Celeribacter indicus: one gene and its partner. The main gene of each other region encodes a partner of the protein of the gene in region 2 in a complex. Links are inferred from orthologs where the notes say so. Each region holds a gene or a part of one and is shown on either strand. Other genes may lie near its edges. The genes, in order: pnp and P73_RS08830.

Region 1 (15,533 bases), 1.3 Mb from region 2 along the record:
AGGCGCTTCAGGTCGCGCAGGCCGCGCCGCAGCCGGCGCGGGTGCTGCGGGCGCAGCGCGAGGACGCGTTCGATGTGGTGGAGCGTGAGGAGGCGCCCGAACTGCCCCTGCCGGAGACGAAACCGTCGCTTTTCGCCAAAGTGCCGAACCTGCTCAGGCGCGCGCCGGCCGAGGAGCCGGAACTCGTGGAGCGTGGCTATGCGCCCGATGTGGAGATCGCACCGGGTCAGGAAGACCGGATCAGCTCCAAGATCGCGAATGTCATCAACGCGCGCGCCCGCGCCGGATCGCGGGCGATCACGCCGGGCATGGAACGGGTCGAGCCGCCTCTGACCGCCGCGCAAAAGGCTGTCGCGAGGTACAAGAAGGGGCCGAAGCCGATGATCTTCACCCCGCCGCCCGCGCCGCAGCCGGTCGCGGCGCCGTCCGTGGTGCAGGCGCCAGCCGGGGCAGAGGCGGTCGGCCATGGCGGGGCGGCTTACGGGGCCGGTCATGATGTCGACTATGCCGAGTATGCAGGGCAATTGAGCGGCATGGACGATCCTGCGGAGGGCGGCTATGTGCGCGAGGATTATTCCCACGCGGAGTGGGATGCGGACAACTGGGAGGGCATGGAGACCGCAGAGGCCGGTTGGGACGAGCCCGACGACCTCGAGACGCCGGACTATGTCGCGGCGCAGGCGCTTCGCTACGAACCCGCCGCCCCGCTTCCGGAGGCGAAAAAGGTCGTGCAGCACCCGGTGCGCAAGCCTGTCCAGCCCTCGAGGCAGGCCCAGGCCGAGGCGCAGCCGGTTCTGAAATTCGACCCGAAGGAGGCCGAATACGAGGTTCCACCGCTGTCGCTTCTGGAAAATCCGGTCAATATCGTGCGCCATTCGCTTTCCGACGAGGCGCTCGAGGAAAACGCGCGGATGCTGGAGAACGTGCTCGACGATTACGGCGTGAAGGGGGAGATCGTGTCGGTCCGGCCCGGCCCCGTGGTGACGATGTACGAGCTCGAGCCCGCGCCGGGTCTGAAGGCGAGCCGGGTGATCGGGCTGGCCGACGATATCGCGCGGTCGATGTCGGCCCTGTCGGCGCGGGTTTCCACCGTACCGGGGCGGTCGGTGATCGGGATCGAGCTTCCGAACGAGAACCGCGAAATGGTGTCCTTCCGCGAGATCCTGTCGGGCCGCGATTTCGGCGATGGCAAGCATGCCCTGCCGCTCGCGCTCGGCAAGGACATCGGCGGCGATCCGGTCGTCACGAACCTCGCCAAGATGCCGCACCTGCTGATCGCGGGGACAACCGGGTCGGGGAAATCCGTGGCGATCAACACGATGATCCTGTCGCTGCTCTATCGGCTGACGCCGGAGGATTGCCGGCTGATCATGATCGACCCGAAGATGCTCGAACTTTCGGTCTATGACGGCATTCCGCACCTGCTGAGCCCGGTGGTGACTGATCCGAAGAAGGCGGTCGTGGCGCTCAAATGGGTCGTGGCGGAGATGGAAGACCGCTACCGCAAGATGTCGAAGATGGGTGTGCGCAACATCGACGGCTACAACGGCCGGGTGAAGGAGGCGTTGTCGCGGGGCGAGATGTTCTCCCGTACGGTGCAGACGGGATTCGACGACGAAACCGGCGACCCGATTTTCGAGACGGAGGAATTCCAGCCCGAGAAACTGCCTTATATCGTGGTCATCGTCGATGAGATGGCGGACCTGATGATGGTGGCGGGCAAGGAGATCGAGGCCTGTATCCAGCGGCTTGCGCAGATGGCGCGGGCCTCCGGCATCCATCTGATCATGGCGACGCAGCGCCCGTCCGTGGACGTTATCACCGGCACGATCAAGGCGAACTTCCCCACGCGGATCTCCTTCCAGGTGACGTCGAAGATCGATTCGCGCACCATTCTGGGCGAGCAGGGGGCCGAGCAGCTTCTGGGCATGGGCGACATGCTCTACATGGCCGGGGGTGGGCGCATCCAGCGATGCCACGCGCCTTTCGTCTCCGACGAGGAGGTGGAAAAGGTCGTGTCCTACCTCAAGTCCTACGGGCCGCCCGACTATGTCGGCGGTGTGGTCGAGGGGCCGGACAGCGAGAAGGAGGCCGATATCGACGCCGTTCTTGGCCTCGGCAGCACCGGCGGCAACACGAGCGGCGAAGATGCGCTCTACGATCAGGCAGTCGCGATCGTCATCAAGGACCGCAAATGTTCGACCTCCTACATCCAGCGCAAGCTCGCGATCGGCTACAACAAGGCGGCGCGGCTGGTGGAGCAGATGGAGGAGGAGGGCGTGGTCTCCCCCGCGAACCATGTCGGCAAGCGCGAGATCCTTGTGCCCGAACAGTGACTTGCGCGCTCTCGGCGGTCTCGCGCGCTCGTGAGGCAAAGAGATGTGGCGGTGCGCGAAAACGGGCATATATTCCGGTCATGAAAAGATTTCTGACCGCTCTCGCGCCCGCCGTCCTGTTCGCCCTCTCGACCGTCGCTCCGGCGGTGGCGGAGAAATTGCCGCTGTCCACCCTCTCGGCCTATCTCAACGGTCTGTCGACGGTTCAGGCGGAGTTCGTCCAGACCAATGACGACGGATCGCGTTCGAACGGAACGGTGACGATCAAGCGGCCGGGGCGCATCCGCCTGGAATACGGCGGACCGGGGGATCCGCTGGTGCTGGGCATGGGCGGGCAGGTCGCGGTGTTCGATCCCGGCTCGAACGAGCCGCCGCAGCGCTTTCCGATGTCGCAGACGCCGCTCAACGTCATCCTCGCCCGCAACATCGACCTGACGCGTGCGAAGATGGTCGTGTCCCATACGGAGCGCAATGGCGATACGATCGTGCGCGCGCAGGATCCCGACCATCCGGAATACGGATATATCGACCTCATCTTCAGCAACACGCCGGTGCTCAAGGCCTGGATCGTGCATGACGAGAGCGGCGCGACGACGGAGGTGCAGCTTCAGCGGATGTCCCTTGGCGGGTCAGTGTCCGACGGTGTCTTCAACATCCGCTCGGAGGCGCGCCGGCGCGGCACGCCGCTCGACTGATCTCAGAGCTTGCGGCAGGCGATGAGCTGTTCGCGGTAGACGGCCGAACGTTTTGCGACATCGGCCGAGACGCGCAGGAGCCAGGCCTTCGAGTTGTGGCTGCCGCGGGCATAGCCGTTGCGGCCCTCGTGATAGGCGAGATACTGGCTGCGGGCGTCGTTCTTCGGGATGCCGAGCGTTTCGTAGCTCTTGTTCATGTACCATCCCATGAAATCGGTCGCGTCCCGGATCCGGTCGCGTTTTGCACCGCGGCGGTTCTGTTCCTTGCGATATTCCTCCCAGGTGGCGTCGAGCGCCTGGGCATAGCCGAAGGCGGAACTCTGGCGGCCCATCGGGATCACCCCCAGCACGAAACGGTAGGGGGTGCGGGCGTCTCCGATGAATTTGCTTTCTTGATAGAACGTCGCCATTTGCACGTTTACCGGGATGCCCCATTTGCGCTGGGTGTTCTGCATCGCGCGCAGATAGGCCGGACGTTCCGCCACGATGGAACAGGCGTTGTCGAGATCGCGCGGCGCGGAAAAATTGCCGCTGCCGCAGGCCGACACCAGTAGAAGAAGGGCCACGGCGCGAAGACGTCTGCTCATCTCTGCCTCTCGCTTTCTTGGTTTTGCGGCAGAATAGCGAATTCATGCGCCGTGTGAAATGTCTTTCCTGTGAGGGTGTATGTGCTGTTTGGCGCTCCGGCGGGCTCAGATCAGCAGGGCGAGGAGTACGGGCAGGACCACGATCGACAGCAGGGTGGAGGCGACGACGAGGGCCGCGACCGTGTCGGAATCGGCGCCGTATTTCTCGGCCAGCATGTAGGAGGTGACGGCGATCGGCGTGGCGAGCTGCACCACGAGCACGGCGAAGGGCACGGCCTCGAGCCCGAAGGCGAGACCGGCGAGCGCGGCGATGCCTGCGCAGAGCACCGCCTTGCCGAGTGCGATCAGCGCGGCGCGGCTCAGCCCCTTCGGATGCAGCCGTGCGACTGCGACGCCGAGGGTGATGAGCATGAGCGGGATCGCCACCTGGCCGAGAAGCGAGAGTGTGTTCATCGCGAAGCGGGGAAGGGTCCAGCCCTGCCACAGGAAGATCGCGCCGAGGGCGGTTGCCCAGACGAGCGGTTCGCGGAACGCCTTGCCGATCGAGCCGCCGCCGGCGGTGACATAGACACCGAAGGTAAAGGACCACAGTGCCATGACGGCGAAGACCACGACGGCATAGCTCAGCCCCGTTTCGCCGAAGGCGAAGAGGGCGAGCGGCAGGCCGAGATTGCCGGTGTTGCCGAAGATCAGCGGCGCGAGGAAGGTCCGCATGTCGAGGCGCATCACACGGATGAAGAGCCAGGCGGCGACGGTGACGCCGCCGTAGGCCACCGCCGCGGCGAGGGACAGGGCGGTGAGAGCCGCGGGGTCGATATCGGCCGTCACAAGCGAGGTGAAGATCAGCGCGGGCACGGAAAGGGTCATCGTGAGCTTGGTCACGAACTCGAGGCGGTATTCATGGCCCGAGCGGACCCATACGAAGCCGATCAGCGCCAGCAGGAAGACCGGCGAGACGATTTCGAGCACTGTCAGGACGAGGTTCACAGTCTGTTTCCCTATTTAGGGCCCGTCCCTTGTGGACAGGTGAGGTTCCAACGGTCTACTAACCGTTCATGGGGGTTGCAACGCCATGATGTCGACACGTGCCAAGTATCATCTCGGACAGGTGGTGTGCCACCGGCGGCACCGTTTCCGCGGTGTCGTCTTTGATGTCGACGCGAAATTCTCCAACACGCAGGAATGGTACGAGGCGATTCCCGAGGACCAGCGCCCGCGCAAGGACCAGCCCTTCTATCACCTGCTCGCGGAGAACGAGCAGAGCTTCTATGTGGCCTATGTGTCGGAGCAGAACCTGATGGCGGATTATTCGGGGGAGCCGGTGGACCATCCCGACCTGCCCGAACTTTTCGGCCCGTTCGAGGACGGGGCCTATCCGCTCGATTTTCAGTTGAACTGACCTGCGCCGGACCCGGATCAGGGGCGGGGCGAGACGGGCATGCGGAAGCTCGTGCGGTTGCAGTGGCCGTGCCGGACGTATTCGAGATCGCAGGTCAGCGCGCGGATGAGAAACCAGCCGAAGCCGCCTTCGGCGAGATCCGGGGTCGCGCACCCCGGCTCGGCCTGACGACCCGGCGGCGGCTCGTCCCCCGGCATGCTCCTGCCCGTGTCGAGGATCGTGCAGCAGAGGCCATCGGCGTTCCGTAACAGGCGGAGGTCGATCATGCCGCCTGCGATTCCGGCGTAGGCATGTTCGACGATATTGTTGAGCAGTTCGGCCAGAACGATCTCGACGCTCGCGATTTCGTCGCGGGCGATGCCGAGCGGTTCCAGTCCGGCACGGATGCTGCGAAGCGTGCGGCGCACGGTGAGGGTGTTGGCGGGAAGAATGATCCTTACCCTGGTGTCGGGGGACGTCTCCGCTGTGCCCTCAGCACGCATCTCTGCCACGCTCCAGCGCGTCGGCAACCGAGTCGTGGATCGTGAACACGCTGTCCATGCGCGTCAGGTGAAAGACGCGCTGAACCGTCGGATGAAGGTCGGCGAGCTCGAGGCGCTGGCCCTGGCGCACGGCCTTCAGCGCGGCGACGACCGCGCCGAGGCCGGAGCTGTCGAGGAATTCGACCTGCCCGAGGTCGAGGACGATCCGCGCGGGTCCGTCCTCGCTCAGCGCGCGCATCTCGTCCTTGAACCGGATCGCACAGGCCGCGTCGATCCGGCTTTCGTCGACGCGCACGACGCGCACATTCACAAGATCCCGGTGGTTGAGTTTCATCGGTGGCCCCTTTGTTCCCTGCATGGGCTGGACTCTAGCCAGCATTTCTTACCAATGGGTTTGCACATCCCGGAAAAACGAAGGAGGAGTGGATGGATTACAGTGCCCTGTCGGCCCGGATCGGGAGCCTCTGTGCCGGAGAGGAGGACACGGTCGCGCTGATGGCGACGCTCGTCTGCGAGGTCCACCACAGCGACGATCGGTTCGACTGGACCGGCTTCTACCGTGTCGTCTCCGAGGGCGTCCTCAAGATCGGGCCCTATCAGGGCGGTCACGGATGCCTCGTCATCCCCTTCGACAGGGGCGTCTGCGGTGCCTGCGCGCGGAGTGGCGAGGCACAGATCGTCGAAGATGTGGAGCGTTTCGCGGGGCATATCGCCTGTTCCTCCTCGACCCGGTCGGAGCTGGTGCTTCCGGTGCGCAATGCGCAGGGCGATCTGATCGGCGTCTTCGATATCGACAGCGACCGGGCCGCGGCCTTCACCGCGGAGGATGCGACCGCGTTGCAGGACATTCTCGACCGGGTCTTTGCCAGCACCGCCGCGCCATGCTATCCGCGCGGGCATGAGTGACGATTACGCCCCGCCGCAGGAGCCCCTGAGCATCCTCCATGCCGATCACGAGATCCTCGTGGTCGACAAGCCCTCTGGCCTTCTGTCCGTGCCGGGCAAGGGAGAGCATCTGTCCGACTGCCTCATGTCGCGCATCCGGGCGGTGTTTCCGGAAGCGCTGCTCGTCCACCGGCTCGACCGCGACACCTCGGGGGTGATGGTCTTTGCGCTGACGCCGCATGCGCAGCGCCATCTGGGGCTCCAGTTCGAGAAGCGCCAGACGAAGAAGACCTATGTCGCCTGGCTCCACGGCGAACTCGCGCCGAAGACGGGGACCGTCGATCTCCCGCTCATCGTCGACTGGCCGAACCGGCCGAAACAGAAGGTGGATCACGAGAACGGCCGGCCCGCGGTGACGGAGTGGCGGGTGGTGCGGCATGCGGAGGGGCAGACGCGGGTGCGGCTGATGCCGAAGACGGGCCGGTCGCATCAGCTGCGCGTGCACATGCTCGCGCTCGGCCATCCGATCATGGGCGATCCGTTCTATGCCGAGGGTCCCGCGCGGGAGGCGCCGCGGCTGATGCTGCATGCGGAGCAACTGCGGTTCCGCCATCCCGACGGTGGTGCGGGCCTCTCCTTCACCGCGCCCTGTCCGTTCTGAGCACCCTCTCCCGGCGTCCGGAGGCGAAGATCGCCCTGTTCGCGCCCGCCGCTTTTGCCTAGGCTGCCCTGCGAAAAGGAGATTTCCATGCTGTCGTTCCTGCGCCGCACCAGATCCATTTCCCGTATCGCCCTCGATCCGCCCCGGCCGTTCGTGGGTCGGGAGGGGCTGGCGCTCGTTGTCATCCTGCGCAACGAGGAGCGCCATATCGGCGAATGGGCCCGCTTCCACCTCGCGGCGGGGGTGCGGCATTTCCACGTCTACGACAACGGCTCGACCGACGGCACGCTGGTGCAGCTCGTCGCCGCCGTGGGCGTGCAGAACGTCACGGTAATGCCCTGGGACCAGAAGCTGCGCGACGGCATCACCGGGGCGGAGATCCACAATCAGGTGCTGGCCTATGCCCATGCCGTGCGCAATTTCGGCAGCGGGTTTCGATGGATGTCCTTCATTGACGTTGACGAATTCCTCGTCCCGAAATCCCATGACGATTTGATCTCCTGCCTTGCGCATCTCGAAGGGGAGGCGAATGTATCGCTGCCCTGGCACATGTTCGGGCGCAACGGGTTCGAAACCCCGCCGGAAGGCGGGGTCGTGCCGAACTACACCCGCCGCCATCCGGACCCGATGAGCCCGCTGAAAGGCATGTGCAATTTCAAGATGATCGTGGACCCCAGCCGGGTCACCGCGCTCAGGGTGCATTCGATCGAGACGGAGGGATCGACGGACAGCGTCAACGACAGGGGCGAGCGCGCTTCCGCCTCCGGACGGAAGGCGCCGGGCTTCTACTCCGCCGACCATATCCAGCTCAACCACTATTACACCCGCTCGAATGCCGAGCTTCAGGAGAAGATCGCGCGGGGCTCCAACATGACCCAGAACGAGGCCGACCACATGCGCCGTGTGATGCGCAAGGTCGATCAGATCGAGGCGGAGAGCATCGAGGATCTGGCGGCGAAACGGTGGTTCGCGGCGCGCTGATCCCTCCTTTGTGCTTCAAATACTCAAACAAAAAGCCCCGCCGGAGGCGGGGCTTTTCCTTTCCGGGAGGGACGCCGGTTACTCGGCCTCTTCCTCTTTCCTGACTTCTTCGCCGGTGGTCTGATCGACCATCTTCATGCCGAGGCGCACCTTGCCACGGTCGTCGAAGCCGAGGAGCTTCACGAAGACTTCCTGACCTTCCTTCAGAACATCCGACGGGTGGTTCAGGCGGCGGTTCTCGATCTGGCTGACGTGCACGAGGCCGTCCCGCTTGCCGAAGAAGTTCACGAAGGCACCGAAATCGACGAGCTTCACGACCTTGCCCTTGTAGACCTTGCCCTCTTCCGGCTCCGCGACGATCGAATAGATCATGTCGTAGGCCTTCTGGATGGCGTCGCCGTTCGGGGAGGCGATCTTGATCACGCCGTCGTCGTTGATGTCGACCTTGGCGCCGGAGGTTTCCACGATCTCGCGGATGACCTTGCCGCCCGAGCCGATCACTTCGCGGATCTTGTCGGTGGGGATGGTCATCGTCTCGATACGCGGTGCGTGGACGGAGAATTCGCCCGCGCCCGACAGCGCCTTGTTCATCTCGCCGAGGATGTGCATGCGGCCTGCCTTCGCCTGGGCGAGGGCCTGCTTCATGATCTCGGGCGTGATGCCTTGCACCTTGATGTCCATCTGGAGCGAGGTGATGCCATTCTCGGTGCCAGCGACCTTGAAGTCCATATCGCCGAGGTGATCCTCGTCGCCGAGAATGTCGGTGAGGATCGCGAAGGAGCCGTCATCCTCGAGCACGAGGCCCATGGCGACGCCCGCGACGGCGGCCTTGAGCGGCACGCCCGCGTCCATCATCGACAGCGAACCGCCGCAGACGGAGGCCATCGAGGAGGAGCCGTTCGATTCGGTGATCTCGGAGACTACCCGGATCGTGTAGGGGAAGTCGGTGGCGGCGGGCAGGACGGCCTGAAGCGCGCGCCATGCCAGTTTGCCGTGACCGATTTCACGACGGCCCGGAGAGCCGACGCGGCCCACTTCGCCGACGGAATACGGCGGGAAGTTGTAGTGCAGCAGGAAGTTCGAGCGGAAGTTGCCGTGCAGCGCGTCGATGATCTGCTCGTCGTCGCCGGTGCCGAGCGTCGTCACCACGAGGCCCTGGGTCTCGCCGCGGGTGAACAGGGCAGAGCCGTGGGTGCGCGGCAGGATGCCGGTTTCGCAGACGATCGGGCGGACCTGATCGAGGGCGCGGCCGTCGATGCGCTTGCCGTCCTTCACGACGGAGGAGCGCAGAACGGTCGATTCGAGCTTCTTGAACGCGGAGCCGAGATTCGTGTTCTCGAGCTGGTCCTCGGTGAGGCCGGCCTTGATCTCTTCCTTCACATTGGCGACGGCGGCCACGCGCTCCTGCTTGTCGAGGATCGCGTAGGCGGCCTTCATCTTCTCCTCGCCGGCCTTCCGCACCGTCTCGTAGAGGTCGGAGTAATCCGGCGGGGTGAAGTCGAAGGGTTCCTTCGCGGCCTCTTCGGCGAGGTCGATGATGCAGTCGATGACCGGCTGGATCTGTTCATGCGCGAAGGTGACGGCGCCGAGCATCTCGTCCTCGGTCAGCTCGTAGGCTTCCGATTCCACCATCATCACCGCGTCCTTGGTGCCCGCGACGACAAGGTCGAGGCGCTGGTCGGGGTTGTTGCGCAGATCCTGCATGTCGTCGACGGTCGGGTTCAGGATGTATTCGCCATCCTCGAAGCCGACGCGGCAGCCGGCGATCGGACCCATGAAGGGCGCGCCGGAGAGGGTCAGGGCCGCGGAGGCGGCGATCATCGCGACGACGTCGGGATCGTTGACGAGGTCATGGGAGAGAACCGTGCACATCACGAGCACTTCGTTCTTGAATCCCGGCGCGAAGAGCGGGCGGATCGGACGGTCGATCAGGCGCGCGGTGAGCGTCTCCTTTTCCGTCGGACGGGCCTCGCGCTTGAAGAAGCCGCCAGGGATCTTGCCGGCGGCGTAGTATTTTTCCTGGTAATGCACAGTGAGGGGGAAGAAGTCCTGGCCCTCTTTCTGTTGCTTGGCGAAGGTGACGTTGGCCATCACCGAGGTTTCCCCGAGGGTCGCGACGACGGTGCCGTCGGCCTGGCGGGCAATCTTGCCGGTTTCCAGCGTGAGCGTTTCCTCGCCCCACTGGATAGATTTTTTCACTTCGTTGAACATCAAGTGTATCCTGTTTGGGAGCACTCGCGGGCCCTCCCGCGTCTCCCGTTTTGCGTGGCGGCCCCATTGCCGCCGACCCCATATCCTATTTCACAACGCCGGGGTCTTCTGCGTTACGTCTCAGATGCGCAGGGCCATACAGGAAAATGGCTGTTTTGCAAAGCCATCATTGGGCCGCGCATGGTGTCGAGGTGGCGATCCGCCGGGCAAAGGAAAAGGGCGGACCCGGAGGCCCGCCCGCACATTGCGTCACCTGATCGTGAGGATCACTCCGCAGACGTCTCGAGCGCGCGGAATTCGCCGCGGTCCTTCGTCAGCAGGCTGACGATCACGATGGCGGCGGCGGAGGCGAGGAAACCCGGAATGATCTCGTAGAGCACCCCGGAGAGGCCGGCGGCGATCCAGATCCCCACCGTACCCGCGCCGACGACGAGGCCTGCGACGGCGCCCGCGCCGGTCATGCGTTTCCACGTCAGCGACAGGATGATGAGCGGCCCGAAGGCCGCGCCGAACCCGGCCCAGGCGTTGGAGACGAGGTCGAGCACGCTCGAGTCCTGGTTGGAGGCGATGAGGATCGCCACGACGCCGACGAGGGCCACGGAGATGCGCCCCACGGTCACCAGTTCGTGCTCGGTCGCGTTCCGGTTCAGGAACACCTTGTAGAAATCTTCGGTGAGCGACGAGGAGGAGACGAGGAGTTGCGAGGAGACCGTGGACATGATGGCGGCCAGAAGCGCGGCGAAGAGGAAGCCGGTCACGAGCGGGTGGAACAGCAGTTCGGAGAGCACGATGAAGATGGTTTCGGGATCTTCGAGCATGAGCCCATTGCGCTCCATGTAGGTGCGGCCGAAGATGCCGACGCCGACCGCGCCCGCGAGGGAAATCGCCATCCAGAGCATCGCGATGTTGCGCGCCACCGGTACGTCCTTCAGCGAGCGCACGGCCATGAAGCGCACGATGATATGCGGCTGGCCGAAATAGCCCAGACCCCATGCGAATGTCGAGAGGAAGCCCAGCAGCGTCAGCCCGTGGGTCATCGACAGGAAGTTCGGGTCGACCTCCGTCGCGAGGCGTTCGGCCGCCGCGTCCACGCCGGCGCCCTGGCCGGTGGTGAGGATGACGATGGGCATGATGATGAGGGCGAGCATCATGATGCAGCCCTGCACGAAGTCGGTGAGCGACACCGCGAGGAAGCCGCCGAAGACGGTGTAGACGAGGACGACGCCGAGGGTGAGCAGCACGCCGGTCATGTAGCCGCCGTCGAAGGCCGAGGCAAAGAGCTTGCCGCCGCCGACGAGGCCCGAGGCGGTATAAACCGCAAAGAAGACGACGATGATCACCGCGGAGACGACGCGCAGCGTAAGCGCGGCGGAGGGAAAGCGGTTCGCGAGAAATTCCGGGATCGTCAGGCTGTTGTCGTAGCGCTTGGTCTGTTCGCGCAGGCGCGGCGCCACGACGATCCAGTTGATGAAGGCGCCGACAAACAGGCCGATGCCGATCCAGGCCTCGATCAGCCCGGAAGCGTAGAGCGCGCCGGGCAGGCCCAGGAGCAGCCAGCCGCTCATGTCGGAGGCCCCGGCCGAAAGGGCCGCGACAGCGGGATGCAGATTGCGCCCGCCGAGCACGTAGCCCTCGGCGGTGTCCGTGGACTTGCGCCAGGCGTAAAAGCCGATGCCGAGCATCAGCGCGAAATAGAGGATCAGGCTGATCCAGACTCCGGTTTCCATGACATGTCTCCCCTTGTTGGTTTGGGCGGGGACCATGCAGAAGACGGCTTGCAAGGCAAGAAAAAGACGGTCCCCTGCGCAAAATAATGTGTCGCGGTCCAGATTCGGGACGCCAAACAGGATTTTGGCGAGAACGAACCGGGAATATTGGGAATTCCAGCTACTCGCGGAATTCCGCGCATTTAGACGTTTTCAACCAACTGTGCGGTATGCGAAGACTTGGATATCGGCAGGGGTGGGCCACCGAATCCCGTTCTGGACGACACAAAAGAGAGGCTATGGCCCATGCTGCGCACCCGCTTTCTGTCCCTTCTCCTGGCGCTTGGCGTCGGCATCTTCGCGGCAGGTTTCGCCGCACTGGCCGAGGAGGGCGACCCCGCCCGGCCTGCCGGCGCGCCGCGGATCCTGGCGATCGGGGACTCGATGATGGCCTGGCATCTCGTCAGCCGGAATTCCATCGCGGATGTCGTTGCGCGGCGGCTCGGGGAGCCCGTTGTCAACCGGGCCGTGGGCGGTGCACGCATCCTCTACGGTCTGCCGATTTCCGGCGCGATGGGGCTGAAGATCGCCCGGCAGTTCAAGGCGGGGGCCTGGGACTGGGTGATCGTCAACGGCGGCGGCAACGACCTCTGGCTGGGCTGCGGCTGCAAGGCCTGCGATCGCCGGATGGCGCGGATGATCGGGGCGGAAGGGCGGCAGGGCGCTATCCCCGATCTCGTCGCGGCGATCCGCCGGACCGGGGCGCGGGTGATCTATCTCGGTTACCTGCGCAGTCCGGGTGTGCCCTCGGTCATCGACGGCTGCCGGGAGATCGGGGACAGGTTCGAGGCGCGGATCGCGCGGTTGGCGTCGCAGGATCCCGGCGTGTATTTCCTGTCGCTCGCCGGTCTCGTGCCGGACGGGGACCGCTCCTATCACGGCATCGACATGATCCACCCGTCGAAGAAGGGATCCGATGTGATCGGCCGGAAGGTGTCGGAGATCATCCTTCAGGTCGAACGGGGCCGCTGAGGCGCGCGCAGGGTTTCGATCTGTTCGGGATCGAGCGGCCACCGGAGTGTTTCGGACACCCCGCTTTCTCCCGGCGTGTTGCCATCGGAGATGAAGATCGTGCGGATGCCACGCTGCGTCAGCCGCCGGCCGAGGGATCCGAGCGAAATTTCGTCCTGGCGCATGGCGAGAAAGACCGCGGTGATGCGGTCGTTGGCGCCGAGCAGGACGATCGCGTCTCCCGGCGAGCGGGCGATAAGAAGTTCCGCCCCCGGCAGGGCCTGCGCGAGCGCGTCCCGGAGCTGTTCTGCAAAATCCCTGTTGAGCGCGAGGATCACGAAGACCGGATCGGCAGGGCGAGGCGGCGGGCGGCGCATGGCGGGCGAATCCTGTTCGAAAAAAGCTGCCGCAAGCTGAACCAAACGCACCCTCTGCGCATTAAACTGTGACATAGACGGAGAAAGAAACGTGATCGTCGACAGGTGCGAAAACTGTCCGCTGAAGAGCAAGAACGCCTTCGTTCCCCTGACCGGAACGGAAGTGGATTTCATGAATGGATTCAAGAAGGGAGAACTGGCGGTCGAGGCGGGTACGACGCTCGTGACCGAAGGATCGGACGCGCCGCATCTCTATACCGTCCTGAGCGGCATGGGCATGAGGTACAAGACGCTGGAGGACGGGCGGCGGCAGGTGATCGGTTTCATCCTGCCAGGAGATTTCATCGGGTTGCAGGCGAGCGTGATGGGGGAGGCGCAGAACTCCGTGGACGCGAAGACGGACATGCGCCTCTGCGCCTTCCAGCGCCGTGACCTGTGGACGCTGTTCGAGCGGCACCCGGACCGCGCCTATGATCTCGTCTGGATGTCGGCGGTGGAGGAGAGCTTTCTCGGAGAGGCCCTGACCACGCTGGGACAGCGGTCTGGTCGGGAGCGGGTCGCCTGGGCGCTGGTGAAGCTGTTCGAACGTCTCTCGGCGCTCGGCCTCGATGACGGCGAGCGCGTGCCCCTTCCGTTCCGGCAGCAGGATCTCGCGGATTCGCTCGGCCTGTCGCTCGTGCACACGAACAAGACGCTGCGCGCCCTGCATGGCGAGGGGCTGGCGACCTGGGTGGACGGGGAACTGGAGATCGGGGATCTCGATGCGCTCAGGGACATCGCGCTTCTGGCCGAGGAGGGATTTCAGCCGCGGCCGCTGATCTGACCGTCAGAGGGGCCTGAACGCAAAAAAACCCTCCGGCAGGCCGGAGGGTTTTTGGAATCTTTTCGGTATCCGGCCGGCTCAGCGGCGCAGGCCGAGACGCTCGATCAGGGACTGGTAGCGCGCTTCGTCGCGGGCCTTGACGTAGTCGAGAAGCTTGCGGCGCTGGGCGACGAGCTTCAGAAGACCGCGGCGACCGTGGTTGTCCTTCTTGTGCGTCTTGAAGTGCTCGGTGAGCGTGGCGATGCGCGAGGACAGGATCGCGACCTGGACTTCGGGGGAACCGGTGTCACCGTCCTTGGCGCCGTATTCCTTGATCAGGCGGGTCTTTTCTTCAGGCGTGATCGACATCGGGGTCTCCTTTCGAAAACAGGGTTATGGCGCAAGCCGGGATGTCGTCCAGCAGGGCCCTTGGAGAAATCTCTTCGGCAGCTCGACCGAAGATGCGCGCATATAGGCGGATTCTTCAGGAAAGGAAAGGAATTTCTCCCTCACTCGCCGGTTTCGACCCGTGTGGTGTTCGATAGGATTTCCGCGGCGATCTGTTTCGCCCAGTCGCCGACGATGGGGACGAAGTCGATCTGGTTGAGAATGAAGGCCACGATGGAGACCACGATCGAGGCCCCCACGACCGACCCGAAGCCGAAGGCGAGGCCGCGGAGGAACTGGAACCACACGAGCCGGAGGGTCGAATTGTGGATTCGGATGAAGCGATGGTTGTTAAGCCGCGCGATCTCGTCGCGCAGGTCCTTGATATTGCTTTTCAAATCATCGCCGTCTTCGGACATCGCCGGGATTCCTCCTGCTCCTGTGATCCCTTCTCTGTAGCGCATTGCGGACGACGAGGGAAATTAACCTTTTCAAACAGGGATTTAGATTGAGTTTTCGGGATTATTTCCTTTGAGATCAGGCCGGATCGCGTATTTTTCAGGAGGAGTGTGGATCTGTGAGGTGTCGCGATGCTTTGGGCATTGGCGTTGATAGGACTGTTCCCTGCGGCGATGGCCGTGAGCGATCTGACAGTCTCCGAAGAGACGGAGTCCGATGCGGAACCCGGCGCGGAGGAGGCCGGAGCGGAAGAGACGGGCGCGGAGGGTTCGGTGACGATCGACCTGCTCGCCCCGACGGGCGATCTTTCCGCGGAGGACGATGCCGTCGATGTCGAGGCGATGGACAGTGCGGCGGTGCCGGAGGTGGAAAGCGACGGGATCGCGGAAGAGGTCGAGCACGAGGTGGCGGAGGGCTCCGGCGAAACCGTGCTTCATGATTTCCGGCCGGGCGAGGATCATGTGACCCTGCGGATCGGTGACGGCGGCGAGGGGGAATTCATCGTCGAGGCTGCCCATGACGCCGACGGAGCGGAGATCGGGGTGAGCCTGTCC
Region 2 (12,084 bases):
TTGTCAGCCATATCGAGGATCGTCTGCTCGATCCCGATCGGCTCGAGAAACTGCTTGGCAGCGTGCTCGGCCGCCGCTCGGATCAGGCCGAGCGCCGCCGCCAGCACATCGCCGAATTACAGCGGCGTGCCGCCGAATCGGAATTACGCCTTAAGCGCCTCTATGACGCTATCGAGGCGGGGGTGGCCGATCTGGACGACCCGGCGCTAACCGAGCGCATCGCCGGCCTCAAGGTCATCCGCGATCAGGCGCGGGCGGACGCCGACCGGGCGCAAGCGCTGCTCGACAGCCCCGGCCACAGCGCTGTCAGCCCGGCGATGATCCGGCAATTCTCGCAGATCGCACGCGATCGTATCCGGGACCGTGAGGGCGGCTATCGGCGGGATCACCTCCGCGCTCTGGCGCAGCGTGTCGAGGTGGCGGATGACGCAATTCGCATCATGGGATCGAAAACGGAACTGCTGAGGACGCTTGCGGGCGGCCAAGTGCGGCAATCGGCGGCGATTGGCGTGCCCAGATGCGGTCTGAAATGGCGGAGAGGAAGGGATTCGAACCCTCGAGACGGTTCCCCGCCTACACACTTTCCAGGCGTGCGCCTTCGACCACTCGGCCACCTCTCCGCCGGCGTCTATAGAGGAGATCGCGCGGGGGATGCAAGCCCCGGAGTGGCCGAAAGCGAATGTTTTTTGGCGAACCCCGCTCCGGCCATGGAAAATCACCTGAAATCAGGATGTTCCGGGACAGGCACCTCAGTCCAGATAGATCGTGACGCGGCGGGTGTCGCGGCCCTTGTTCTCGATCCGGCCAAGGCGCAGGCGGCCGATCTCCGAGAGGCGCGCGACATGGGTGCCGCCGCAGGGTTGCAGGTCGACCTGATCCGCCCCCTCGCCGATCCGCACGAGGCGGATCTTCCCCTGCCCCCGCGGCGGACCGACCGAGAGCGTCCGCACCAGCGCGGGATTGGCGTCGAGGCCCGCCTCGTCGATCCAGTCCTCGCGCACGACGAGATCCCGCTCGATCAGCGCGCCCAGCGCCGCCTCGATCGCGGCGGGATCCGCGGGCGGTTCGGGCATGCGGAAATCCAGCCGCCCCTTCTCCGCGCCGATCGCCCCACCCGTCACCGGCAGCGGGATCACCGCGCAGAGCAGGTGCAGCGCGGTGTGCACCCGCATGTGGCGATGGCGGCGGAGCCAGTCGAGACGCTGGCGCACCCGCGTCCCCACAGGCGGCAGGGCGGCGGGAACGGCAGGCAGGAGCACGATCTCCCCGCCCTCCCCCTTCACCGTCGTCGCGACGGCGAGGCTGCCGCCGGCCCAGTCGAGCCAGCCGCTGTCGCCGGGCTGGCCGCCGCCGGTCGGATAGAACAGGCTGCGGTCGAGCACGATGCCGCCCTCGGGCGTCAGCCGGCGCACCTCGCCCCCGGCCTCCTGGAGATAGGCATCGGCGTGGAACAGCGGTTCGGTCATGTCGTCTCCCCCTCGTCGCCTGCGCCCCCGTCGGGCATGTCCTCCGGCCCGATCGCGCCGAGGCGGTCGCTCTGCGACACGGTCGCGGCCTGCGAGGGCGGCACCGCGGGCACCTCCGGCACGGGCTCCGTACCGCGGCCGCCCAGCGCCTCCGGGTTGCGCAGCCAGATGTCGCGCTGCGCGAAGGGGATCTCGATCCCCTCCTCGGCAAAGCGCTGCGCGATGGCATGGTTGATGTCGTTCTTCACCGCGAGAACGAAGGTCACGTCGCGCAGGATCGCCCGGATCTCGAATTCCAGCGCATCGGCCCCGAAACTCATGAACAGGACCTGCGGCGCCGGGTTCATCGACACCATGGGCTGGTCCTCGGCGATCTCGCGCAGGATGCGCTCGACCTTGCGCGTGTCGGTGCCATAGGCCACGCCGACCGGCACGATCACCCGGCCGATCAGGTTGCCGCGCGTGTAATTCGTCACCTGGTTGGAGATGAGGTCGGCATTCGGCACGATCAGGTCGGTCTTGTCGAAGGTCTCGACCCGCGTGGAGCGCACCGATATGTCGCGCACGAAACCCATCTGGCCGTTGCCGACGTCGATCCAGTCGCCCTCCGAGATCGGGCGCTCGATCAGCAGGATGATGCCGGAGACGAAGTTCTGCACGATGTTCTGGAGGCCGAAGCCGATCCCGACGGAAAGCGCGCCGGCGACGATGGCAAGCGCGGAAAGATCGATGCCGGCGGCCACGATGGCGACGATGGCGGCAAGGAAGATCCCGACATACCCCGCCCCGGCGACGATGGCATTCTGGCCGCCCTTGTCGATCTTCGTCTTCGGCAGGACCGTGCTGCGCAGTCCGGTCTTGAACAGCCGCGTGATGCCGAGGCCGATGGCGAAGACGAGGACGAAGGTGAAGAAGTTGCTGGGGGAGATCTTCACCCCGCCCAGCGTCACGCCGGCGCGCAGCGTCGCCCAGAGCTCGAAGAGCTGGTCCTCGCGCACGCCCCAGATCAGCAGGAAGAAGGGGATGGAGGCGGTCACGATGCAGAAGGACAGCAGCACCGGCACGAGCGCGTCCCGCGCCCCGTCCGGCCGGCGCGTCACCAGCGCATAGAGATCGTAGCCCAGCCGCGACAGGACCGCCACGAAGCCGAGCAGCCCGAGCGAGCGCAGCAGCGGGAAGACGATGGCCTTCGCCGCGGTCATGTAGCCCGCCGCCGCGAGAACCACCGCGACGACGGAGGCGACGAGCACGATGCGGGTGATCGTCCTCAGGACGAGATAGGCAAAGTTGTGATCCTCGGCCATCTCGCCCTGGATCGCCCCGTCCGCCGGCGGCGTCGCGGGGGCGAGGATGCGGGCGAGGCGGAACAGGGCCCCGGCGGCGATGGCGACGAGCGGAAAGCTCAGCACGGCGACGGTCGCGGTGGAATAGCCGTCGATCTCCGCCAGCGCGCTCAGCCTGCCGTCGAACACCGACATCGTCCCGGCGAGCGCCCCCATCATCGTCGCCTCGCGCCGCCGCACCGAGCCGAGGTCGAGGATCGGCTCTCCCGCCCCGGTCGGATAGAACAGCCGCCCCGCGATCCAGCGCCAGAACAGATAGATCAGCCCGATCTGCGGGATCGCGGCGACGGCGACGAGGGCGCGGTCGCCCAGCAGGCCGGAGACCCGCGCCGCGAGCAGCAGCGCCACCAGACCGGCGAGCGGCACGACGATCTCGCCCAGGGAGGCGAGAAACCCGGTCACACCCTTGCCCGCCTCGCCGGAGACGCGGCGGCGCACCCATTCCGTCATCCGGTCCGACCAGCGCGGGCCGCGCGCCACCAGCACCAGCGCCACCACGAGATAGATCAGGATCGTCACCGCATTGGCCCGCAGCGTCGCGCGATTCTCGGGCGAGGCGAGATTGTCGGAGATCGTGGTCCAGGCCGCCACCGCGCTGTCGGCCAGCGCCCGTGCCGCCTCCGGCCAGAGCGTCGGGTTGAGCGGGCTCGGCCCGAGTTCGGTCAGCGCGTCGGCCTGCCGGTCGAGCAGCGTGCCGTCGATTTCCCCGATCAGCCCGTCCGCGCGGGTATAGGCCTCCTCGGCGCTGCGCACCGGGGCCCTGGCGGATTCGATCTGCCGGCGGAGCGCGCTCCGACGCTCCGCGACGTCGCGCGGCTCGACCGTCCCATCCTCGGGGGCGGGGCCGAGCGCCTCCATCTGCGCCTCGAGCGTCTGGATGCGCGAGGCATTCGCGGTCTGCGCCTGTTCGAAGGACAGCCGCCATTCGACCAGTTCCGCGCGGATCGCCTCGAGATCGGCATTCTCCGTGTTCCGGTCGTCGATCCGGTCCTCGGCCGCCTCGGCAAAGCTCTCCCAGCCCGCATAATCCGGCCCCCCCTCGCCCTGCGCGCTCAGCGAAAGCGGCAGGCAGAGGCAAAGGATCAGGACAAGACGGGCCAGAAGGTGTCGGATCATGCCTCTTCGTATACGTCAGGCAGCGGCCGCGGTCCACGGTCCAGCCAGTCCGGCACGGGCAGGCCCTTTTCCTTCAGGAACTCGGGGTTGAACAGTTTCGACTGATAGCGCGTGCCGTAATCGCACAACACCGTGACGATGGTGTGCCCCGGCCCCATCTCCCGCGCCATGCGCATCGCGCCGGCGACATTGATGCCGGTCGACCCGCCAAGGCACAGCCCCTCGTCGGCGAGCAGGTCGAAGACGACGGGAAGCGCCTCCTCGTCCGGGATCTGGCAGGCGAAATCGGGGGTGAAGCCCTCGAGATTGGCGGTGATCCGCCCCTGTCCGATCCCCTCGGTGATCGAATCCCCCTCGGACTTGAGCTCGCCCGTGGTGTAATAGCTGTAGAGCGCGGCGCCCATCGGATCGGCGATGCCGATCTTCACCCCCCTGGGCTGAAGCGCCATGCCCACCCCCGCGAGCGTCCCGCCGGACCCGACCGCGCAGATGAACCCGTCCACCTTGCCGTCGGTCTGGTCCCAGATCTCCGGGCCGGTCGTCTCGATATGGGCCTGGCGGTTCGCCACGTTGTCGAACTGGTTGGCCCAGATCGCGCCGCGCGGCTCGATCCGCGCGAGCGCCTCCGCAAGCCGCCCGGAATAGCGCACGTAGTTGTTCGGATTCCTGTAGGGCGCCGCAGGCACCTGCACGAGCTCGGCACCGGCGAGCCGGATCATGTCCTTCTTTTCCTGCGACTGGGTCTCGGGAATGACGATCACCGTGCGGAAGCCGAGCGCGGCGCCCACGAGGGCGAGCCCGATGCCGGTGTTCCCGGCCGTGCCCTCGACGATCGTGCCGCCCTCGCGCAGAAGCCCCTTCTCCATCGCGTCGCGGATGATGTAGAGCGCCGCGCGGTCCTTCACGGACTGGCCGGGATTCATGAATTCGGCCTTCCCGAGGATCTCGCAGCCCGTCGCCTCCGACGGCCCCTTGAGCCGGATGAGGGGCGTGTTGCCGATGCTGTCGATCATGTCTTTCCTGATGGGCGAAGGCGCGGGCATTCTGTCGGTCCTTTTATCTCGCGGTCCCGGAATGTGTAGGACGCCGGTTTGCGCAACTCAAGATGTGCCGGACCAGACAGGGACCGCATTCGCGAAGTTTGCGCAAAACCGGAACGTCCGTCCGTCTCCTCCCCCGGCGCGCCCGCCCGCGTCTTTCCGCCCGCCACCCCTCAGCCGCGCGGCGCAAGGCGCAGCCAGATCCCGTCCCGCGAGCGCACGGTGAGATGGGCGACGGGCACCGGCCGCCGCCCCTCCACCGTCTCGATGCGGAAGGCGCGCAGGATGAGGGCGAGGAAGAGCGGCCCCTCGACCATCGCGAATCCCGCTCCGGTGCAGACCCGCGGCCCGGCGGAAAAGGGGATGAACGCATCGCGCAGACATTGCCGCCCGTTCGCCGTCGCGAAACGGTCCGGGTCGAAGGCGTCCGGCCGCTCCCACAGATGCCGGTGCCGTCCGAGATGCCAGGGCGACAGCACGATCTGCGCCCCTTTCGGCACGTCGCGGGCGCGAAACCGCACCGGACAGGCCGCCTCGCGCACCATCATCGGGACCGGCGGATAGAGCCGCAGCGTCTCGCGGAACACGTCCTTGGTGAAACGCAGCTTCGACAGGTCGGAAAATTCCGGCACCTCGGGCAGCGTCGCGGCCTCCGCGGCAACGCGCTCCTGCACCTCGGGATAGGCGGCGAGCAGCCAGAGCGCCCAGCCGAGCGCGGTAGCCGAGGTCTCGTGCCCCGCGAGGAAGAAGATCGCCACCTGGTCGACCATTTCCTCCGTGCTGAACCGCGCGCCGGTCACCGGATCGGTCGTCGTCATGATCTTGGTCGCGAGATCGTCCGGCGCCGTTCCCGCCCGGATCGCGGCCATGCGCTCCGCCGTGAGACCGGTGATCAGCCGCCGGATCGCCCGCGCCCCCCTCCGCGCCGCCCGCCGATGGAACCGCGGCACCCATTTCGGCAGCGGCACGAAGGCCGCGAGGTTGAGGATCGGCTGGGCGCGCTGGTAGCTCTGGAACTCGTCGAAGACGGCGCGCGCCGTGTGATGGGTGATCGGGATCGAGAACAGCGTGCGGAAGATCACGTCCGCCGCCCCATGGGAGGCATGCGGCTCGACGTCGAAATCCCCCTCCTCCGCTCCGAGCCGCGCGACCATCTCACGCCCCGCCGCGAGCATCGCGGGAAAGGTGTCCTTCAGCCGCCCGCCCTCGAAGGCCGGGTCGATGATCCGCCTCTGCCGGAGCCAGGTCTCGCCATTGGTCAGGAACACGCTCTCCCCCAGAAGCGGCCGCAGCCCCTCCGCGATACGCGCGGATTTGGGAAAATCCATCGGCCGTTCGTTCAGCACCGTCTTCACGAGCGCCGGCTGGTTGACGAGATAGGAACGGAAGAAGGGCGTGCGGTATTCCGCCATCCACGCGCCGTAGAGCTTGTCCGGCTGGGCCGAGAGGATATCGCGCCGGAACAGCTTCAGATAGGTGCGCAGGCTCGTCTTCTCCGGCCGCGACGCCGGCCGGGGCGGCATGCCCGCATCCGGTCCCGCCTCCGTCATTGCGCCACGCTCGTATATCCGCTGGCCGGAATGTCGATCCGGCCGGGGCTCGGCTCGTGGGTGCCGTAACGGGCGCGCAGGCTCTGACCGCCCGCGGTGATGCGGAAATAATCGTACTCTCCCGGCCGGTCGAAGGCACAGAGATACTGGAAATGCAGGCGGAAGAAGCGCCGCCGGAGCTGCGCCTGTTTCTCCGGGCTCAGCGTCTGGCGGAAGGCCGCGGAAATCACCAGCGGCCAGACCTGGTCGTCGGGGGCGACGCCCGTCACCTTAGCCGGATCGCAGAGCGCGAAGCAGCACGGATCCCCCGGCGCGGTCACGTCGAGCCAGAACAGGTCGCGCGCCGCCGAAAGCTGCGCGAGGTCGCGGCGCAGCGTCTTCGCCTCCGGCAGGAAGGAAACCATCGGCACGACCTGCCCGAGCGTGAGGAAGGACAGCTCCGGCCCCTCCGGCCGCACCTCTTCCCGCCGCACGATCTCCGCGAGGATCTGGATGCCGAGATGCGCGCCCGAACTGTGGCCGATGACCAGAACCTCGTCCCAGTCCTCCTTCAGCGCGGCGGAAATCTCCGCGCGGAAGGCCGCCATGCGCGGCACGAGCGGCGGCGGATCGGCGCCGCACCAGCGGGCCGAGAAACCGTAGTCGTGCATCAGGTAATAGGCAAAGAACCTGCCGTCGAGCTTCCTGAACCCGTGCAGGAGCAGAAGCGTCACCGCCACCGCCGGCACCAGCCAGGCCAGCCGCGCAGCCGTCCCGCCCGCAAGTTGCAGCAGCAGCGCATAGAGCAGCGCCCCGGCCCCCAGCGCCACGAGCAACTGGCCGAGCAGCATTCCGACCGGGTAGAGCGCCGCGAGCACCGGCCCGCGCCTCAGCCGCATCAGCCGGAACAGCACGCCGGTGGAGAGATAGATCCAGGCGGTGCGGATCAGGACCAGATAGCTGCGCAGGACGCCGCCCTCCATGCTGTCCCGCACGATGTCGGACCAGACCAGCACGTCGATCTCCGTCCGGGTCGTCGCGCCGTCGATCTCCGCCTCGACCGTCCAGCCGAAATTGCCGCCCTGTCTGGGCGCGATGGCGAGCGAATAGCCGGAGATCCGCGCCTGTTCCGCCCCTTCCTTGCGATAGAGTTCGCGATAACGGCGCGGCGGCACCGGATCGTATCCGGGAATGTAGAACACCCGCCGTCGCCTGACCCGAGCTGCGTCCTGCCCGTCCATGAGGATCCCCTGTCGTCTTTCGGGGCAGCTTAGCGCGGCACCATGGTGAAATTAAGGCTTAATTCAACCGAGGCTGGCAAGTCCCGGAAAGGTCTCGAGCAGCCAGTAGGACAGGCGCGAGAAGGCGCCGGTCACCATCAGCAGCCCGACGAACAGCAACAGCCCGCCCATGATCTTCTCGATCAGGCCCATGTGGCGCTTCAGCCGGTTCATTACGCCGACCGCGCGGGTGATGAAGATGGCCGACAGCAGGAACGGCAGCCCCAGCCCGATCGCATAGATCGCCAGCAGCGTCGTCCCGCGCGAGACGGAGCCCTCGGAGGCCGCCATGGACAGGATCGCGCCGAGCTGCGGCCCGATGCAGGGCGTCCAGCCGAAGGCGAAGGCGAGCCCCAGCACATAGGCGCCGAAGGCCGAGCCGCCCTGGTCGCCCGCGTCGATCCGCGCCTCGCGGTCGAGGATCGGAATGCGGAAGACCGACAGGAAATGGAGCCCGAGCAGGATGATGACGACACCCGAGATCCGCGCGAAAAGCACCTGGTTCTTCAGGAAGAACATGCCGAAGGCGGAGGCGGTGAAGCCCATGAAGAGGAAGACCGTCGACAGGCCGAGCACGAAGAGCAGCGCCGGCAGCACCGCCTTGCGCGACCCGCGCCCGCCGTCGGTGAGTTCCCCCATGGAGATGCCCGACATATAGGCGAGATAGGGCGGCACGATGGGCAGCACGCAGGGGCTGAGAAACGACACCGTGCCCGCGGCGAGCGCCACGAGCATCGCCGGCAGGAGGGTCGCGTCGAAGAGGTCGATTCCGAACATGCGACGGTGATGCCACAGGCGGCGGCGGCGGGAAAGCGCCGCATGTGTCGCAGCCGCTCACTTTCCTGTTGCGCCCGTCGCCGCCCGCCCCGGCCCGGCACAAGAAAACGGCCGGATCGCTCCGGCCGTTCCTTTGTTCACTTGCGCAAGCCGCGGCTCAGCGCGCGACGTTCCACCAGCCGCGGCGCTTCGGCTTGCCGTCCTCCGCCTCGTCCCCGGCGCCCTCGGCCTCGGCCATCTCGGGCTCCTTCGCAGCGGTCTCCGCAGCCTCCCCGGCCGGTTCCTCCGCGGAACGCTCCTGCGCCGGTTCCGACGCTTCGCCGGCCTGCGCGGCAGGCACCTCCTGCGGTGCCTCCCCGGCGGCGGGCAGCGCCTCGGCGCCATCCTCCGCGGCGGCCTCTGCGCCGGTCCCGGCATGGGGCACATCCTCGCTGCCGGCGCTGATCCCGGCTTCGGGCGCACCGAGCGGTGCGGCGGCATCCGCCGCGGCCCCGACTGCGGTCTCCGGCGTGCCGGCGGCAGCTTCGGCCTCGGCGGCGAGCGCGGCGGCCTCGGCCTCCCGCTCGGCCTTCGTCTTGCGCTTGCGGGTGACGCGCTTCGGCTTCTCGGCCGGCGCCTCGCCCGCCTCCTCGCCCGTCGCAGGCTCCGCGGCCTTCGTCTTGCGGGTGCGCGTGACGCGTTTCGGCTTGGCCTCGGCGGTTTCGCCCTCCTCGGTCGCCACCTCGGCCTTCTTCGCGCGGCTGCGCTTCGGCTTCGGCGCCGCCTCGGCCGCGGGGGCCTCCGCGGGCGTCCCGGCACCGGCCTCTGCCGCTTCGGCCTCCGGGCTCTCTGCCTCGGCGGTCTTCCTGCGGCTGCGCGTGCGGGTCCGCTTCGGCTTTTCCGCGGCCTCTGCCCCGGTCGCCTCGGGCGCAGGCGCCTGCGCGGTCGCATCCGCGGCGGCGGCCTCCTCGGCAACGGCCGGTTCGGCGGCGGGACGCTCGTCCTCCGGCTGCTCCTCCGCCTCGGTGCCGGCCTCGTCCTCGGCGCCCTGCGTCTCCGCCCCGTCGATCTGGTCGCGCGACTTGCCGCGGCGGCGGCGGCGACGGCGGCGTTTCTTCGGCTTCTGGTCGTCCTCGCCGTTGACCTCCTCGGAGGCGACAGCGCTTTCCTCGACCTGATCCTCCTCGAGTTCGGCCTCGGCCTCGAGTTCCTCCTCGTAATCCGCCATCAGATCGGCGGAGGCGGAGACGACCGGCGCGGCCTCTGGCACGACGCGGGTCGCGGTCTTGAACCGTTCGAGCGAGAAATCGGGCGAGATCAGGAAGGGATCGGCCTCGATCCGCACGGCCATGCCATAGCGCGCCTCGATCTGGGCGATGTTCTCGCGTTTCATGTTGACGAGGTAGTTCACGATCGCGACCGGCGCCTTCAGAAGCACTTCGCGCGAGCGTTTGCGGGTGCCTTCCTCCTCGAGCTGGCGCAGGATCGACAGCGCCATGTTGTCGTCGGAGCGGATGAGACCCGTGCCATGGCAATGCGGACAGGGCTGCGTCGTCGCCTCGAGCATGCCGGGGCGCAGCCGCTGGCGGCTCATCTCCAGAAGGCCGAAGCCGGAGATGCGGCCGACCTGGATGCGCGCGCGGTCGGTCTTCAGCTTGTCCTTGAGCCGCTTCTCCACCGCGTTGTTGTTCTTGCGCTCCTCCATGTCGATGAAGTCGATCACGATGAGCCCGGCGAGGTCGCGCAGCCGCGCCTGGCGGGCGACCTCCTCGGCGGCCTCGAGGTTGGTCTTGAGAGCGGTCTCCTCGATCGAGCCTTCCTTCGTCGCCCGGCCGGAGTTCACGTCCACGGCGACGAGCGCCTCGGTCACGTCGATCACGATATAGCCGCCGGACTTGAGCTGCACGGTCGGGTTGAACATCCCGGCAAGGTAGCTTTCCACCTGGTAGCGCGCGAAGAGCGGAAGCGGATCGGTATAGGGCTTCACGTTCTTGGCATGGGACGGCATGATCATCTTCATGAAGTCCTTGGCCTCGCGATAGCCCGCCTCGCCCTCCACGAAGACCTCGTCGATGTCCTTGTTGTAGAGATCGCGGATCGACCGCTTGATGAGATCGCCTTCCTCGTAGATCTTCGCCGGCGCGACGGATTTGAGCGTCAGCTCGCGGATCTGTTCCCACATCCGCTTGAGATAGTCGTAATCGCGCTTGATCTCCGTCTTCGTCCGCTGCGAACCGGCCGTGCGGATGATGAGCCCGGCGCCCGACGGCACCTCGAGCTCACCCGCGATCTCCTTGAGCTTCTTGCGGTCCGCGGCATTCGTGATCTTGCGGGAGATGCCGCCGCCACGGGCGGTGTTCGGCATCAGCACGCAATAGCGGCCGGCCAGCGAAAGATAGGTGGTCAGCGCGGCGCCCTTGTTGCCGCGCTCCTCCTTCACGACCTGCACCAGCATGATCTGGCGCACCTTCACGACTTCCTGGATCTTGTACCGGCGCGGGCGCGGCTTGCGGACCCGGCGGATATCCTCCTCCGTGTCGTCGTCGGCGACGTTCTCGATGCTCTCGTCGCGGTCGCTGGCGCGGCCGGCGGTGTCCTCCTCGTCCTCGTCCTCCCCGGCGTCGTCGGCCTCGGCATCGTCGTCCTCGGGTTCCTCGACGGGGGTCTCCGCGACGGTGAAGGCGGGCGACGTGCCCTCCTCGACCTCGGTGCCTTCCTCGATCAGCGCATCGGCCTCGGAGGCCTCGGGCTCGATCACCTCGAGCGCGTCGATCTCCCGCGTCTCGACCGCATCACCGGATTTCACCTCCTCGGCCTTCGATTTCGGACGGGTGCGCGAGCGGGAGCGGCGGGAGCGTTTCGGCTTCTCCTCCTCTTCCTCCTGCGCCCTGGCATATTCCATTTCCTCGGCCAGCAGCGCCTCGCGGTCGGCGACCGGGATCTGGTAGTAATCCGGGTGGATCTCGGAGAAGGCGAGGAAACCGTGGCGGTTGCCGCCGTAGTCGACGAAGGCCGCCTGAAGCGACGGTTCGACGCGCGTTACCTTCGCGAGATAGATGTTGCCAGCGAGCTGGCGCTTGTTCTCGGATTCAAAATCGAACTCCTCGACCTTGTTTCCGTCGACCACCACGACGCGGGTTTCCTCCGCGTGGGTGGCATCGATGAGCATTTTCTTTGCCATTGTATGTGTCTTTCGTCACCCGAAACGGGCGCGCCTCCCCTCGGGGCGGCGACGCGGGTCGACGGGTGATGTTCTGGGGCGAGCGCTCGCGCGGCCAAGGGCACGGGGGCGCAACCGCCCCGTCCATGCCCAACTCTTGCCTCAGCGCGTTGCATCGCGTTTCTTCTCCGGCGCATCGCGGTCGGGGACATTGCCCCTTCCTCTGCGCCCGTTCAATTCCCCTGTCCTCTGCGGGACGCCGGGGCGTTTCACAGCCGTGCGGTTTTGTCATGCCGCGCGGCGCATTTCGGTCTGCTCTCGCGGAGAGGCCGGTCCCGGACGCATCGCGGTTCGCTTGCGAACCTTTGCCGTGCACCGCTTGGGCGGCTCCCGA

What was found.
Region 1: the proteins of P73_RS08830 (region 2) and pnp are in contact, whole or in part, in a cryo-EM structure (PDB 9QH0), measured with the Escherichia coli proteins. The link is inferred for Celeribacter indicus from one-to-one orthologs.

Annotation. Positions count from the first base shown.
Region 1 is NZ_CP004393.1:424,578-440,110, forward strand. Bases 7,672-10,569 are described here. They hold pnp (polyribonucleotide nucleotidyltransferase), read right to left. Parts: upstream 10,238-10,569; coding sequence 8,105-10,237; downstream 7,672-8,104. Other genes in these bases: P73_RS02165 (glycosyltransferase family 92 protein), read left to right, coding at 7,672-8,026; putP (sodium/proline symporter PutP), read right to left, coding at 10,504-10,569. Also shown: P73_RS02120 (DNA translocase FtsK), read left to right, coding at 1-2,336; P73_RS02125 (LolA family protein), read left to right, coding at 2,417-3,031; P73_RS02130 (transglycosylase SLT domain-containing protein), read right to left, coding at 3,034-3,618; P73_RS02135 (AEC family transporter), read right to left, coding at 3,724-4,605; heat shock protein HspQ, read left to right, coding at 4,691-5,017; P73_RS02145 (ATP-binding protein), read right to left, coding at 5,035-5,499; P73_RS02150 (STAS domain-containing protein), read right to left, coding at 5,489-5,833; P73_RS02155 (GAF domain-containing protein), read left to right, coding at 5,926-6,405; P73_RS02160 (RluA family pseudouridine synthase), read left to right, coding at 6,398-7,045; more of P73_RS02165, read left to right, coding at 7,133-7,671; more of putP, read right to left, coding at 10,570-11,964; P73_RS02180 (SGNH/GDSL hydrolase family protein), read left to right, coding at 12,250-12,975; P73_RS02185 (hypothetical protein), read right to left, coding at 12,954-13,331; P73_RS02190 (Crp/Fnr family transcriptional regulator), read left to right, coding at 13,423-14,154; rpsO (30S ribosomal protein S15), read right to left, coding at 14,233-14,502; P73_RS02200 (DUF5665 domain-containing protein), read right to left, coding at 14,643-14,939; P73_RS24230 (calcium-binding protein), read left to right, coding at 15,159-15,533. UniProt on the Escherichia coli protein: Involved in mRNA degradation. Catalyzes the phosphorolysis of single-stranded polyribonucleotides processively in the 3'- to 5'-direction. Also involved, along with RNase II, in tRNA processing.
Region 2 is NZ_CP004393.1:1,750,736-1,762,819, reverse strand. Bases 8,509-12,084 are described here. They hold P73_RS08830 (Rne/Rng family ribonuclease), read right to left. Parts: upstream 11,712-12,084; coding sequence 8,709-11,711; downstream 8,509-8,708. Other genes in these bases: P73_RS08835 (cytochrome c biogenesis CcdA family protein), read right to left, coding at 8,509-8,551. Outside these bases: P73_RS08870 (hypothetical protein), read right to left, coding at 207-485; P73_RS08860 (alanyl-tRNA editing protein), read right to left, coding at 750-1,466; P73_RS08855 (DUF3772 domain-containing protein), read right to left, coding at 1,463-3,925; P73_RS08850 (cysteine synthase A), read right to left, coding at 3,922-4,938; P73_RS08845 (cytochrome P450), read right to left, coding at 5,139-6,488; P73_RS08840 (hypothetical protein), read right to left, coding at 6,512-7,735; more of P73_RS08835, read right to left, coding at 7,799-8,508. UniProt on the Escherichia coli protein: Endoribonuclease that plays a central role in RNA processing and decay. Required for the maturation of 5S and 16S rRNAs and the majority of tRNAs. Also involved in the degradation of most mRNAs.